DNA from 2 places in the Bacillus tequilensis genome. Region 1 is predicted to be linked to the other one. Evidence: riboswitches for the same ligand, from Rfam matches in the RefSeq annotation. Region 1 holds a riboswitch; the other holds the start of a gene.
The links. Region 1 has a riboswitch for S-adenosylmethionine ahead of G4P54_RS08165 (phosphoadenylyl-sulfate reductase). Riboswitches for the same ligand answer to the same signal wherever they lie in the genome.
Positions count from the first base shown of each region.

Region 2: linked by a shared signal. The riboswitch ahead of metN (methionine ABC transporter ATP-binding protein MetN) and the one ahead of G4P54_RS08165 (phosphoadenylyl-sulfate reductase) in region 1 are both predicted to bind S-adenosylmethionine.

Region 1 covers NZ_CP048852.1:1,534,679-1,542,666, forward strand. The annotation lists gene pyrK (dihydroorotate oxidase B electron transfer subunit) at 1-445, shown strand, start outside; gene G4P54_RS08150 (dihydroorotate dehydrogenase) at 445-1,380, shown strand; gene pyrF (orotidine-5'-phosphate decarboxylase) at 1,349-2,068, shown strand; gene pyrE (orotate phosphoribosyltransferase) at 2,065-2,697, shown strand; SAM riboswitch class I at 2,842-2,947, shown strand; gene G4P54_RS08165 (phosphoadenylyl-sulfate reductase) at 3,102-3,803, shown strand; gene cysP (sulfate permease) at 3,815-4,879, shown strand; gene sat (sulfate adenylyltransferase) at 4,928-6,076, shown strand; gene cysC (adenylyl-sulfate kinase) at 6,089-6,682, shown strand; gene cobA (uroporphyrinogen-III C-methyltransferase) at 6,781-7,554, shown strand; gene sirB (sirohydrochlorin chelatase) at 7,556-7,988, shown strand, end outside.
Region 2 covers NZ_CP048852.1:3,174,170-3,182,157, reverse strand. The annotation lists gene G4P54_RS16875 (3-hydroxyacyl-CoA dehydrogenase/enoyl-CoA hydratase family protein) at 1-420, shown strand, start outside; gene G4P54_RS16870 (acetyl-CoA C-acetyltransferase) at 431-1,606, shown strand; gene fadE (acyl-CoA dehydrogenase FadE) at 1,621-3,405, shown strand; gene G4P54_RS16860 (arsenate reductase family protein) at 3,516-3,872, shown strand; gene gcvH (glycine cleavage system protein GcvH) at 3,939-4,322, shown strand; gene G4P54_RS16850 (YusG family protein) at 4,378-4,614, shown strand; gene G4P54_RS16845 (toprim domain-containing protein) at 4,687-5,040, shown strand; gene G4P54_RS16840 (thioredoxin family protein) at 5,051-5,371, shown strand; gene G4P54_RS16835 (SCP2 sterol-binding domain-containing protein) at 5,478-5,822, shown strand; SAM riboswitch class I at 5,937-6,043, shown strand; gene metN (methionine ABC transporter ATP-binding protein MetN) at 6,149-7,174, shown strand; gene metP (methionine ABC transporter permease MetP) at 7,167-7,835, shown strand; gene metQ (methionine ABC transporter substrate-binding lipoprotein MetQ) at 7,849-7,988, shown strand, end outside.

The DNA of each region.
Region 1 (7,988 bases):
GGCTTTGCTGGTGGGAGGCGGTGTAGGTGTCCCCCCTCTTCAAGAGCTGTCGAAACGCTTGAACGAAAAAGGGGTCAAGGTCATCCACGTTTTAGGATTTCAATCAAAAAAGGACGTGTTTTACGAGAAAGAATGCCGTCAGTACGGAGACACATACGTGGCAACAGCTGACGGAAGCTACGGGGAAACCGGGTTTGTTACAGATGTGATGAAACAAAAAAATCTAGCGTTTGATATTCTCCTCAGCTGCGGGCCGACCCCGATGCTGAGGGCGTTAAAACAAGAATATGCCCATAAAGAAGTTTACCTGTCCATGGAGGAGCGAATGGGCTGCGGAATCGGCGCATGCTTCGCGTGTGTGTGCCATACAAACGAAAGTGAGACATCGTACGTAAAAGTATGTCTCGACGGGCCTGTATTTAAAGCTCAGGAGGTGGCGCTGTAATGCTAGAGGTGAAATTGCCGGGACTTGATTTAAAAAATCCGATCATTCCGGCATCAGGCTGCTTCGGTTTTGGAAAAGAGTTTGCGCGTTTTTATGATTTATCTTGTCTCGGAGCAATCATGATCAAAGCGACGACAAAGGAGCCGCGCTTCGGGAATCCAACGCCGAGGGTAGCTGAGACTGGCGCTGGAATGCTTAATGCGATCGGCCTGCAAAATCCGGGCCTGGAAAGCGTTTTGCAAAATGAGCTGCCGTGGCTTGAGCAGTTTGATACGCCGATCATTGCCAATGTCGCAGGTTCTCAAGTCGAGGATTATGTTGAAGTCGCAGAACATATCAGCAAAGCGCCTAATGTACATGCACTTGAGCTGAATATTTCCTGCCCGAATGTGAAAACAGGCGGAATCGCTTTTGGCACGAATCCTGAAATGGCGGCTGATGTAACGAAAGCCGTTAAAGAGGTTTCAGATGTCCCTGTTTATGTGAAGCTTTCCCCGAACGTAGCAAATATCACAGAAATTGCAACAGCGATTGAAGAGGCCGGAGCGGATGGTCTTACGATGATCAACACATTAATCGGCATGAGGCTCAATTTACAATCAGGCAAGCCGATATTAGCGAATAAAACAGGGGGACTTTCCGGTCCTGCTGTGAAGCCGGTTGCCATTCGCATGGTATATGAAGTCAGCCAGGCTGTCAATATCCCGATTATCGGCATGGGAGGTGTGCAGACGGCTGAAGATGCTCTGGAATTTCTTCTCGCGGGAGCAAGCGCGGTTGCTGTCGGAACAGCAAACTTTGTGAATCCTTTTGCATGCCCGGACATCATTGACCAGCTCCCATCTGTTTTGCGCCAATACGGCTATCAATCCATTGAAGAATGCATCGGAAGGAGCTGGAACCATGAAAAACAACCTGCCCATCATCGCGCTTGACTTTGCATCAGCTGAAGAAACACTTGCGTTCTTAGCGCCTTTTCAAAAAGAACCGTTATTTGTAAAGGTTGGAATGGAGCTTTTTTATCAAGAAGGACCATCTATCGTGAAACAGCTAAAAGAAAGTAATTGCAAGCTGTTTTTAGATTTAAAACTTCATGACATCCCGACCACTGTAAATAAAGCAATGAAACGTCTTGCTGGTCTCGGAGTAGATCTCGTCAATGTTCATGCGGCCGGGGGAAAAAAAATGATGCAGGCAGCGCTGGAAGGTTTAGAAGAAGGGACGCAGGCTGGAAAAAAACGCCCGTCGCTTATCGCGGTAACCCAGCTGACAAGCACATCTGAACAAATGATGAAGGATGAACTGCTGATCCAAAAGCCTCTGATCGACACGGTTGTGCACTACAGCAAACTGGCGGAAGAAAGCGGGCTGGATGGAGTGGTCTGCTCTGTTCATGAAGCAAAAGCTATTTACCAAGCAGTTTCTCCTTCATTTCTGACTGTCACGCCGGGGATTAGGATGTCAGAGGACGCTGTGAATGACCAAATCCGCATAGCGACACCGGCAATTGCAAGAGAGAAGGGTTCATCAGCGATTGTAGTAGGACGTTCGATTACAAAAGCGGCAGACCCGGTAAAAGCCTATGAAGCTGTCAGACTTGAATGGGAGGGAATCAATCAATGAAACAAATCATCGCAAAACATCTATTAGACATCCAAGCTGTTTTTTTACGCCCGAACGAGCCATTTACATGGGCGAGCGGCATTTTATCGCCAATCTACTGTGACAACCGCCTTACATTATCTTTCCCAGAGGTCAGAAATGATGTCGCCTCAGGCATCAGCAGGCTTGTCAAAGAGCATTTTCCGGAAGCAGAAATGATTGCAGGCACAGCAACCGCCGGTATTCCGCATGCGGCTCTGGCGGCAGACCGTATGAACCTTCCGATGTGTTATGTAAGAAGCAAGCCGAAAGCGCACGGAAAAGGAAATCAGATTGAGGGAGCAGTTCAAAAAGGCCAAAAAACGGTCGTCATTGAAGACTTAATCTCCACAGGAGGCAGCGTGCTTGAAGCTGCGGCAGCTTTGCGAGCGGCTGGCTGTGAAGTGCTCGGTGTCGTCTCAATCTTTACGTACGGGCTACCTAAGGCGCAGGAAGCATTTTCGAAGGCAGAACTGCCATACTACTCATTAACTGATTATGATACGCTGACAGAGGTCGCGCTTGAAAACGGAAATATTCATTCAGACGATCTGGAAAAGCTGAAAACGTGGAAACGAAATCCCGAGTCAAAAGATTGGTTTAAAAAATAAAAATTAATTTTTGCTGATGTATAGGGGTTTAAAAGCCTTGCTATGCTTGAAAACAGGCCTTGAAGCCTGTTTTTTTATTAATCCTATCAAAAAAGTCGGGTTGACTTATGTTAGAATTGTGCTAAAATTTACTACAAATCTAAAAACTTATCAAGAGCGGCTGAGGGACTGGACCTATGAAGCCCGGCAACCTGCATAGTATGTAAGGTGCTACTTCCAGCAAAATGAATTCCATTTTGAAAGATAAGGGCTATATGCTGTTCCTGTCTTTCTTTCCGCTGGATTGAAAGTTTTTTATTTTACGAGGAAAAAGGCTGTTTGCGTTAACGGCAGCCATTACAATGAGGAAAAGACAACCGGCAGAAAGCTACTGTTTGTTTGTCTCCGAAAGGAGGAAAGAAGAAATGTTAACGTACGATAATTGGGAAGAACCAACGATTACATTTCCGGATGACGATCCTTATAAAGGAGCGCTGTCAGTTTTAAAGTGGGCATACGGCCATTACGGCAATGAACTTGTCTATGCCTGCAGTTTTGGAATTGAGGGAATCGTTCTGATTGACTTAATTTATAAAGTGAAAAAAGACGCAGAGATTGTGTTTCTTGATACAGGCCTGCATTTTAAAGAAACCTATGAAACGATTGAACGAGTGAAAGAGCGTTATCCGGGTCTGAATATCATCCTGAAGAAACCAGACCTTACCCTTGAGGAGCAAGCTGGAGAATATGGTGACAAACTGTGGGAAAGAGAGCCGAATCAGTGCTGCTATCTTAGAAAGATCGTTCCTTTAAGAGAGGCGCTTTCAGGACATCCGGCCTGGCTTTCCGGTTTGCGACGCGATCAAGGGCCAAGCCGTGCCAATACGAATTTCTTAAACAAAGATGAAAAGTTCAAATCAGTAAAAGTATGCCCGCTGATCCATTGGACGTGGAAAGACATCTGGAGATACACATCCCGGAATGAGCTGGACTACAACCCGCTTCATGATCAAGGGTATCCAAGCATTGGCTGTGCGCCTTGTACGGCTCCTGCTTTTACCGCTGAGGATTTACGCTCAGGCAGATGGAATGGCATGGCGAAAACAGAATGCGGACTGCATGAATAAGGAGCTGCAAAATGGAACTAGCCGCTATTTTATTTAGCTTGTTTTTTGCGATGAATATTGGTGCAAGCGGCGCTGCAGCTTCGATGGGAGTTGCTTACGGCTCCGGAGCCATCAAAAAGAAAACGTACGCTCTGATCCTGTGCGCGGTCGGTGTGCTTGCCGGAGCGGTCATTGGCGGAGGCGAGGTTGTCAAAACCATCAGCTCCGGGATTATCCCCGAGCAGACGATAACCCTGACAATTGTTTGCATCATTATTGGAGCCGCTGCACTGTCGCTCTTTACAGCTAATCTCCTTGGCATTCCATTGTCGACGAGTGAAGTAACAGTTGGCGCGGTTGTCGGAGTGGGAGTGGCTTACAAAGTATTGTTTGTGAACAATCTTCTGGTCATCGTGGCGTTTTGGGTTTTTGTCCCGCTCTTTGCTTTCGGCTTCACCTATTTCGTTTCAAAGCTGTTTAGCTATTTGAAGATTGAAATTAAGTCTTCAAAAAAGCAAAAAATCCTTGGTGCTGTTTTGTTAGTTGCCGGATTTTTTGAAGCGTTCTCTGCCGGCATGAATAACGTGGCGAACGCCGTAGGTCCATTAGTAGCGGCCGGTGTGCTTGATGTCGCGAAAGGAACCTTGTACGGGGGGATTTTTGTCTCCCTTGGCGCGCTTTTATTAGGCCGGCGGGTGTTGGAAACAAACGGGAAGAAAATCACGAGATTCGCAAAAGGAGAAGGCATTCTCTTATCCGGTACAGGAGCCGGACTGGTGATCATCAGTTCTGTATTTGGGATGCCGGTGCCCTTAGCGCAAGTCACGTCATCGTCTATTATCGGAATAGGCATGGCGAAAAACGGTCCGAACGTGTTTCATAAACAAGTTGTTCAAACGATGCTGAAGGTATGGATCGTCTCGCCGTTTTTATCTTTATCGATTTCTTATCTGCTTGTTTCCTTGTTTTTAAAAGCGGATTATTACTCAATCTTTATCATGGTAAGCGTGCTGTTAGCGGCTGGCGGTGCCGTCAGCCTGATGAAGGCCATTCGTAAAGAGAGACGCTCTGTCCACGAACAAGGCGGGGGAATTTAATCATTAATCTGAGTTATTTTATATGTTAACTGGGAGGAAATAAATATTATGAGCTTAGCACCACACGGAGGAACATTAGTAAACAGAGTAGATGAATCATATCATGTGAGCGGCATTCAAAAAGAAATTGAACTTGATTTGATTTCTTTTGCGGATTTGGAATTAATCGGAATCGGCGCATACAGTCCGATCGAAGGCTTCTTTAATGAAAAAGATTACGTATCAGTTGTCGAAAATATGCGTCTTTCTTCCGGCGTTGTCTGGTCCCTTCCAATCACGCTTCCGGTCAATGCGCATAAAGCAGCGGAACTGTCAATCGGTGAAACGGTAAAGTTAACGTATGAAGGAGAAACATACGGTGTTATCCAAATCGAAGACCTGTACGTGCCTGACAAACAAAAAGAAGCGGTCAATGTGTACAAAACGGATGAGCAGGAGCATCCGGGTGTTAAAAAGCTGTTCAGCCGAGGCGATACATATGTCGGCGGACCGATCACTTTGATTAAAAAAGCTTCAAAACAATTCCCTGAGTTTACGTTTGAACCGGCGGAAACAAGACGCCAGTTTGCGGAAAAAGGCTGGGAAACGATTGTCGGTTTCCAAACAAGAAACCCTGTCCACAGAGCGCATGAATACATTCAAAAAACAGCACTTGAAACAGTAGACGGCTTGTTCTTAAACCCGCTGGTAGGCGAAACAAAATCTGATGACATCCCAGCTGATGTGCGGATGGAAAGCTACCAAGTGCTTCTTGACAATTACTACCCGAAAGACCGTGTGTTCCTCGGCGTCTTCTTAGCCGCGATGCGTTATGCAGGACCGAGAGAAGCAATTTTCCACGCGCTTGTCAGAAAGAACTACGGCTGCACGCATTTCATCGTCGGCCGCGATCACGCAGGTGTAGGTGACTATTACGGAACATACGAGGCGCAGGAGCTGTTTGACACATTTAAACCTGAAGAGCTTGGGATTACACCGCTTAAATTCGAGCACAGCTTCTTCTGCGAAAAATGCGGAAATATGGGAACAGCGAAAACGTGCCCTCACGGCAGAGAGCATCACGTCATCTTATCAGGCACTAAGGTAAGAGGCATGCTGAGAGACGGTGTGCTGCCTCCTGCAGAATTCAGCCGCGCAGAAGTCGTAGAAGTGTTAATCAGAGGGATGAAGAATAAAGAAGAAGCAGGCGTATCTTAAGGAGGACTGGCAGTGACAAATCGCGATATTGTATGGCATGAAGCCTCTATTACAAAAGAAGAGTACCAGCAAAAAAACAAGCACAAAAGCTCAATTCTCTGGCTGACAGGGTTAAGCGGCTCAGGTAAATCAACGATTGCCAATGCTGCTGCGAGAGAATTATTTGAGCAAGGCTACCAAGTCATTGTGCTGGACGGGGATAATATTCGCCACGGCTTAAATAAGGACCTTGGTTTTTCTGATGAAGACCGGAAAGAAAACATCCGCCGAATCGGAGAGGTGGCAAAGCTTTTTGTTCAGCAGGGCACCATTGTGATTACTGCTTTTATCTCTCCTTTCCGAGAGGACAGACAACAGGTTCGCGAGCTTGTGGAAGCAGGCGAATTCAATGAAGTATACATTAAATGCGACCTTGATATTTGTGAACAAAGAGATCCGAAAGGACTCTACAAAAAAGCAAGAAACGGGGAGATTCCGTTTTTTACAGGGATTGATTCTCCTTATGAAGAGCCGGAAGCACCGGAGCTCGTTCTTGATTCAGGACAGCATGACCGTGAAGCGTGCAAAAACCAGCTGATCGAGTTTGTCAAACAAAAATTGAGCTGAATATGATCGGCTGTGTTCTTCTCAGATGCCGGAATGCAAGCGAGAACAGCACCACAGCAAATGTTCTGGAAGAACTCGAATAGATCGGGGGAAATACGATGGGGAAAGTATATATTGTAGGAGCGGGTCCCGGAGACCCTGATCTGCTGACAATCAAAGCGTTGAAAGCCATTGAAAAAGCGGATGTCATCTTATATGACAGATTAGTAAATAAAGAGATTTTACAATATGCCAAAGAGCAAGCAGACCTGATCTACTGCGGGAAGCTTCCAGATTTTCATACAATGAAGCAGGAAACCATCAATCGATTTCTTGTGAAGTATGCGCAAAAAGGAAAAAACGTTGTCAGATTAAAGGGCGGAGACCCATTTGTGTTCGGAAGAGGAGGGGAGGAAGCGGAATGTCTGTCTGAAAACGGAATTCCGTTTGAAATCATCCCCGGCATTACATCAGGAATCGCGGCAGCCGCTTATGCCGGGATTCCTGTTACTCATCGGGACGCAGGCTCTAACGTCGCATTTGTAACGGGTCATTATCAAAAAGAAGAAGATTTTGATAAAAAGTGGAAAGCGCTCGCCACTGGAATTGATACACTTGTCATCTATATGGGTATCAAAAACGTGCAGCAGATTGAAAGGAAACTTCTTGAAAACGGCCGGGACGGTTCTACACCGGCAGCCTTTATTCATTGGGGAACAACGGATAAGCAAAAATCTGTTTTCTGTACGGTTGAGACCCTTTCAGAAACGGTGATAAAAGAAGACATTAAAAATCCTAGTTTAATTGTCATTGGAAATGTTGTAAATTATCACTATAAGCTGGATTGGTTTGAACCTGAACTGAAAAAACAAGATTTAAGCGAGGCGTTGTAAAATGAAACAAGCCATTTTATATGTCGGTCACGGCAGCCGGATAAAAAAGGCACAGCAAGAAGCGGCAGCCTTTTTGGAAGGATGCAAGGCGCACATCTCTGCGCCTATACAGGAAATCAGCTTTTTGGAGCTTCAGGAGCCGACAATTGAGACAGGGTTTGAAGCATGTGTGAAGCAAGGCGCCACTCATATCGCAGTGGTGCCTCTGCTTCTTTTAACAGCTGCGCATGCAAAGCATGATATTCCGGAAGAAATTGCGCGCGCGGCATTCCGGTATCCTTCGGTCCGCCTTTCATACGGAAAGCCGATCGGAATTGACGAAGAAGTAGTCAAAGCCGTATATCACCGAATGAAAGACATAGGTGTTCCGTATGAAAATGCCAGAGTTGTGCTTATTGGAAGGGGAAGTTCAGATCCTGATGTAAAAAGAGACG
Region 2 (7,988 bases), 1.6 Mb from region 1:
GTGTCCGCTTCCGCCCAAGAGGCCCGTGAGATGAACATCTTAAAAGAAACGGACCATATCAGCGTGAATCAGGATCACCTGCTGTACGATGCGAAGCAGCTTGCCGCATCTTTATACGATACCGGCTGGCGCACGCCTGTAAAAGAAAAGGTCAAGGTGCCGGGAGAAACCGGTTATGCGGCACTCTTGCTTGGCGCTGAGCAGATGAAACTGTCCGGCTATATATCTGAGCATGATTTCAACATCGCGAAAAAACTCGCTTATGTCATTGCCGGCGGAAAAGTGCCGTTTGGCACAGAGGTTGATGAAGAGTATTTATTGGAGATCGAGAGAGAAGCGTTTTTGAGTTTGGCAGGAGAGGCGAAATCTCAAGCGAGAATGCAGCATATGCTTGTGAAAGGTAAACCTTTACGGAATTAGGAGGGAGCTTATGAAAGAAGCAGTCATTGTGTCAGGTGCAAGAACACCGGTTGGGAAAGCCAAAAAAGGATCGCTGGCCGCCGTTCGCCCGGATGATTTGGGAGCGATTTGCGTGAAGGAAACACTGAAGCGGGCAGGCGGCTACGAAGGCAATATTGACGACTTGATTATCGGCTGTGCCACACCTGAAGCGGAACAGGGGCTCAATATGGCGAGAAACATCGGCGCGCTCGCGGGACTGCCGTATACGGTTCCGGCGATTACAGTCAATCGCTACTGCTCTTCAGGTCTTCAGTCCATCGCATATGCGGCAGAAAAAATTATGCTTGGCGCCTACGATACAGCGATCGCCGGGGGAGCAGAATCCATGTCACAGGTTCCGATGATGGGGCATGTCACCCGTCCGAACCTAGCGTTGGCAGAACAGGCGCCGGAATATTATATGAGCATGGGACATACAGCTGAGCAGGTCGCGAAAAAATACGGCGTCTCACGTGAGGATCAGGATGCATTTGCCGTTCGCAGCCACCAGAATGCGGCCAAAGCCCTTGCAGAAGGGAAATTTAAAGATGAGATAGTATCTGTCAAAGTGACGGTGACAGAAATCGGAGAAAACCATAAGCCGCAGGAAAAACAGTTTGTGTTTTCTCAGGATGAAGGTGTTCGCCCGCAAACGACAACAGATGTCTTAGCGACATTGCGTCCGGCTTTTTCTGTAGATGGAACAGTTACTGCCGGCAATTCCTCGCAAACGAGTGACGGAGCGGCGGCTGTCATGCTGATGGATCGGGAAAAAGCTGATGCGCTTGGCTTGGCGCCGCTTGTGAAATTCCGCTCCTTTGCGGTAGGCGGCGTGCCGCCGGAGGTGATGGGCATCGGACCGGTGGAAGCCATTCCGCGCGCCTTAAAGCTTGCTGGGCTGCAGCTCCAGGACATCGGCTTGTTTGAACTGAACGAAGCTTTCGCATCACAGGCCATCCAAGTGATCAGGGAACTGGGAATTGACGAAGAAAAAGTCAATGTCAACGGGGGCGCCATCGCGCTTGGGCACCCGCTTGGCTGTACGGGCACAAAGCTTACACTTTCACTCATTCATGAAATGAAGCGGAGAAACGAGCAGTTTGGAGTCGTCACAATGTGTATTGGCGGCGGGATGGGAGCGGCCGGTGTATTTGAATTATGCTAAAGGGGGAAAAACAAATGGTGAAAAAAGCGGCTGAAGTACAAAAAGGCGGCGGATTTTTAATCGACGATGTCACATACGATCAAATGTATACACCGGAGGATTTCACTGACGAGCATAAAATGATTGCAAAAACAACAGAGGATTACATCGAGCAAGATGTTCTCCCTCATATAGATGAAATCGAAAACCACCAATTCGAGCATTCTGTCAGACTGTTGAAGAAGGCCGGCGAACTAGGGCTGCTTGGCGCTGATGTGCCAGAGGAATACGGAGGGCTCGGCCTTGATAAAATCAGCTCCGCACTCATTACGGAAAAATTTTCGCGTGCGGGAAGCTTTTCGCTTTCTTATGGCGCGCATGTCGGCATCGGTTCCTTGCCGATCGTCTTTTTCGGATCAGAAGAGCAAAAGAAAACGTATTTGCCCGGGCTTGCTTCAGGCGAAAAGATCGCGGCTTATGCGTTGACTGAACCCGGCTCCGGGTCTGATGCGCTGGGAGCAAAAACAACAGCCGTGCTGAATGAAGCGGGGACGCATTACGTATTAACCGGTGAAAAACAGTGGATTACCAACTCTGCCTTTGCTGATGTATTTGTCGTTTACGCGAAGGTGGACGGCGACAAATTCTCGGCCTTTATTGTAGAAAAAGATTTCCCGGGCGTATCCACAGGTCCGGAAGAAAAGAAAATGGGGATCAAAGGATCATCGACAAGAACCCTTATTTTAGATCAGGCTGAAGTGCCAAAAGAAAACCTGCTCGGAGAAATCGGCAAAGGGCATGTCATCGCCTTTAATATTTTGAATATCGGCCGCTATAAGCTGGCGGTTGGCACGATTGGAGCATCTAAGCGGGTGATTGAGCTGTCTGCAGCATACGCAAATCAGCGCCGCCAATTTAAAACGCCGATTGCTGGCTTTTCGCTGACACAGGAAAAAATCGCGACGATGTCTTCAAGGCTTTACGCGATGGAAAGCTCTGTGTACAGAACCGTCGGGCTGTTTGAAGACAATATGAGCCAGTTTACGGCCGAAGACCTCAAGGACGGCCGGCAAATCGCCAAGTCAATTGCAGAATACGCCATCGAATGCTCTCTGAATAAAGTATTCGGATCCGAGACGCTTGATTATATCGTAGATGAAGGCGTGCAGATTCATGGCGGCTACGGTTTTATGCAGGAATACGAAGTAGAGAGAGCCTATCGGGATTCAAGGATCAATCGGATTTTTGAAGGCACAAACGAAATCAACCGGTTAATCGTGCCAAGCACTTTCCTGAAAAAAGCGTTAAAAGGCGAGCTGCCTCTATTCGAAAAAGCGAAGGCACTCCAAGAAGAACTCATGATGCTTATGCCGGAAGAGCCGGGCAGCGGCGTTTTAGAGCAGGAGAAATATATCGTCAAGCAAGCCAAAAAAATCGCGCTGTTCGCCGCCGGTCTCGCCGCGCAAAAATACGGAAAAGCCATCGATCGCGAACAAGAAATTCTCGTCAACGTCGCGGATATCGTCAGCAATGTATACGCAATGGAATCCGCCGTACTCAGAACGGAAAAGGCCATTGCCGCCCAAGGAGAAGAAAAAGCGGCGCAAAAGGTGCTGTATACTGAAATTTTCGTTCAGGAAGCTTTTAACGAAATTGAAGCGCACGCGAAGGAATCCCTTATCGCAATGGAAGAAGGAGACTCACTCCGCATGATGCTTTCCGCTCTCCGCAAACTGACGCGCGTAACGCCTAAAAACGTCATTCAGAAAAAACGCGAAGCGGCAGCGGGCGTTTTTGAGGCTGAAAAATATATTGTCTGATTGTCCAAAAGCTCCGCATGCGCGGAGTTTTTTTTTAAGGAGCACAGTTTTAGGCTTTTAAAACAAACTGTGTTAAAATAACCTCGATTATTTTATTGAGGGGGAAGAAGATGTCGTTAACTTTTTACTGGTACCCTAAATGCGGAACGTGCCGCAAAGCAAAGAAATGGCTTGAAGAGCATGGAAAAGAAATCAACGAAATACATATTGCAGAGCAGCCTCCAAGCAAAGAAGAACTAAAAGCGCTTTATGAAAAAAGCGGGCTGGATCTCAAGAAATTTTTCAACACGAGCGGCATGAAATACCGCGAACTGAATCTAAAGGAAAAGCTGTATCACATGTCAGAGGACGAACAGCTTGAACTGCTGGCTTCAGACGGAATGCTGATCAAACGCCCGCTTACAACAGACGGCGAAAAAGTGACAGTCGGTTTTAAAGAAGACCAATTTGAAGAAAACTGGGCTTAATGTCAATTTTTTTTGAAAAGTGTGGTATCTTCTTATTGTAGTGCTGTAAAAAATGGAGGGATTCAATTGAGCATACCTAAAGATTTGCGTTACTCAGGAGAACACGAGTGGGTTAAAGTTGAGGGAGAAAAAGCCAGAATCGGAATTACGCATTTTGCCCAGTCCGAGCTAGGCGACATCGTGTTTGTCGAGCTTCCTGAAGTCGGCGCTGAAATCAAAGCGGACGAGCCATTCGGCAGTGTTGAATCCGTTAAAACGGTATCTGAGCTTTATGCACCGATTAACGGAACTGTTGTGGAAGTAAACGAAGATCTTGATGACAGTCCGGAATTCGTCAACGAATCTCCGTACGAAAAAGCATGGATGATCGTCATTGAGCCGTCTGACGCTTCTGAAATTGAAAAACTGATGACAGCAGAGCAATACGAAGAGATGACACAAGAAGACTAAAATAGGATAGCTGTGAAGGCAATTGGACACGCTAACGGTGTAGGAGGTGTCCAATATGGCTTTCAGCAAACAAAAGCTCGATGTCACCAATGATGTGACAGGCCGCTTTCAAAATGGCCGGCTCTCGTTATATCATGATAATGAGATGATCGGGCAAATGACAAGCATGGATGAATATGAGCTTAAATCCGGTTATTCCTTTGAAAATGAGAAATTTTATAAAACAGCCGATGTGGTCTCAGGAAACGATGAAAAATACGTGGATTGTGACTATGAAAACGGCTGGTGTTAATGTTGGCGGTGAATTTCACTGCCTTCTTTTTACAATCTGAACGTTTCAAATTTGGCGCAGCAGGTGATGAAAATGGATGAGCAGGAAAAGGTGATGATTGTCGAAGGGAAATCAGATAAAGAGAAAGTTGAAAGTGTGCTGAATGAACCAGTGCGCATCATCTGCACAAACGGAACAATCAGCCAGCTGAAGCTTGAGGAATTGGCTGATGAGCTTTACGATAAAGACGTCTATATATTAGTTGATGCTGATGAATCAGGCGAGAAATTAAGAAAACAGCTGAAAAGAGAATTTAATGACGCCTGCCATTTGCATATCGACAGAGCCTATAAGGAAGTAGAGGCTGCACCGAGACACCATGTCGCTTCTGTGCTGCTCCGCGCAAATCTGAATGTCCATACTATTTTTCTTGAAAGAAAGTCCTGAGGTGTATAGCATGAAAGAACTTCAAGAACATGAGCTAGACCACATCGCAGATGATGTGTATCTCCTATATTTATATACTCCGTTTTGCGGCACCTGCCAGCTTGCAAGCAAAATGCTGACAGTGGTGAAAGAGATGCTGCCCGATGTCGCCTTCTATCAAAACAATGTCAATTATTCTCCGACATTTGCAAAAGCGTATCAAATTGAGAGCGTCCCTTGCTTTCTGCTGTTTAAAGGCGGAAAAGTGGTTGAAAGAGGATACGCGTTTCATTCTGTTTCTTATTTATATGAGCTGATTAAACAAAAATCATCTTCCGCATCCCATTTATGACATATTTCTCGACGTATTCCAATGAAATTGTCGTTCGTTTTATAAAGGGGTTCTTGCGCAGAAAGAGAAATGTGTATGTATGACCAACAAATAGGAGGTTGTACATATGGAGAAAGCGGAAGTTTTAGAAGATGAGTACCAGCATCTGTTTTTAAAACCCCTTTTGAATGCTTCAGCATTGCTCATTACCTTCCAAGGAGAAACAGAAGCCTTAACCGTCTCAATAAACGAACAGGGAGAAATGAAAAAAATTTCTCCGCCTCAAACGTCCAACCTGACCTTTTACGGAAACCAAGCGGAAATCATTCATTTATTGCACGGAGACATTTCCCTCCAGCACTTGATCCAGAGGGGAAGCCTTAAAGTAAAGGGGTCATTCAGAGCCCTGCTGAAACTCGAGGCCATTCTCTGGCTGACGAACGGATTTTTTCAGAGGATTTTGAAGAATTGAAAAATAAAAAATTATTATAATAGTAAAAGTTGACATCATTTATTTTATTGACATTTGCTGATTCGCCGTGCTATTCTACATTAAGAATTTCCGGACGAAAAAGACTATATATTTCTCTTATCAAGAGAGGTGGAGGGAAGTGCCCTATGAAGCCCGGCAACCATCAACGCTGTTGAAATGGTGCCAATTCACACGAAGCGTTCAGCTTTGAAAGATGAGAGAAAGGCGTTTTATATAAGCCTTTCTGCTCACATGTGCAGAAAGGCTTTTCTTTTGCAGAAAAACCCGGAAGATTTCTTAGAATAGTGTTAAGGCAGGTGATTGCTTTGATTAATCTTCAAGATGTTTCAAAAGTTTACAAGTCGAAACATGGAGATGTCAATGCTGTCCAAAATGTCTCGCTTTCCATTAATAAAGGTGAGATTTTTGGAATTATAGGATATAGCGGAGCTGGTAAAAGTTCCTTAATCCGTCTGCTGAACGGCCTTGAGAAACCAACCTCAGGAACCGTGGAAGTGGCGGGAACTAAAATTAATGAAGTAAACGGACGCGGTTTAAGAAAAGCACGCCATGAAATCAGCATGATTTTCCAGCATTTCAACTTGCTTTGGTCGCGGACCGTCAGAGAGAATATCATGTTTCCTTTAGAAATTGCCGGGGTCAAAAAGAGCGAACGGATTAAGCGTGCCAATGAACTGATTAAACTGGTAGGTTTAGAAGGAAAAGAAAAATCATATCCGTCTCAGCTGAGCGGCGGGCAAAAGCAGCGTGTCGGCATCGCCCGAGCGCTTGCAAACAATCCGAAGGTTCTCCTTTGTGATGAAGCGACATCAGCGTTAGATCCGCAAACGACAGATTCAATTTTGGATTTATTGTCCGATATTAATGAAAGACTCGGCTTGACGATTGTGCTGATTACACACGAAATGCATGTCATCCGCAAAATCTGCAACAGAGTCGCCGTCATGGAAAACGGAAGGGTTGTAGAAGAAGGCGAAGTTCTCGACGTCTTCAAAAATCCGAAAGAAGACATGACAAAACGATTTGTTCAGCAGGTGACAGAGCCGGAAGAAACGAAAGAAACGCTTCAGCATCTTCTTGATGAAACAGCATCAGGAAAAACGGTTCAGCTCACATTTGTCGGTGATTCGGCTGAACAGCCTCTGATTACAGAAATGATCAGAAACTTCAATGTCAGTGTCAATATTCTGCAGGGGAAAATCTCGCAGACGAAGGATGGAGCTTACGGTTCATTATTCATCCACATTGACGGAGACGAGGAAGAAGTGCAAAACGTGATCCGGTTCATTAACGACAAACAGGTAAAAGCAGAGGTGATCACGAATGTTTGAAAAGTATTTCCCGAATGTTGATTTAACTGAATTGTGGAACGCGACATATGAAACACTGTATATGACGCTGATTTCATTGGTGTTTGCTTTTGTCATCGGGGTGATCCTCGGCTTGCTGCTTTTCCTGACAAGCAAAGGGAGCCTCTGGCAGAATAAAGCTGTCAACTCTGTAATTGCGGCCATTGTCAATATATTCAGATCGATTCCATTCCTCATTTTAATTATTTTATTGTTAGGTTTTACGAAATTTTTAGTGGGCACGATCTTAGGGCCAAATGCCGCATTGCCGGCGCTGGTGATCGGCTCGGCACCATTTTACGCGCGCCTTGCTGAAATCGCATTGCGCGAGGTTGACAAAGGTGTGATTGAAGCCGCTAAATCAATGGGCGCTAAAACGTCTACGATTATTTTTAAAGTGCTGCTTCCGGAGTCTATGCCGGCTCTTATTTCTGGCATCACGGTTACGGCCATCGCTTTGATCGGCTCAACGGCTATTGCCGGAGCCATCGGTTCAGGCGGCCTTGGAAACCTTGCGTATGTAGAAGGATATCAGTCTAATAATGCTGATGTTACCTTCGTTGCTACTGTGTTTATTTTAATCATCGTGTTTATTATTCAAATCATCGGTGATGTAATAACAAATATTATAGATAAACGATAAGGGAGGATTTACATTGAAAAAGCTATTTTTAGGTGCATTACTGCTTGTATTTGCAGGAGTTCTGGCTGCCTGCGGTTCGAATAACGGCGCTGAATCCGGCAAGAAAGACATTGTTGTTGCGGCGACAAAAACACCGCATGCGGAAATTTTAAA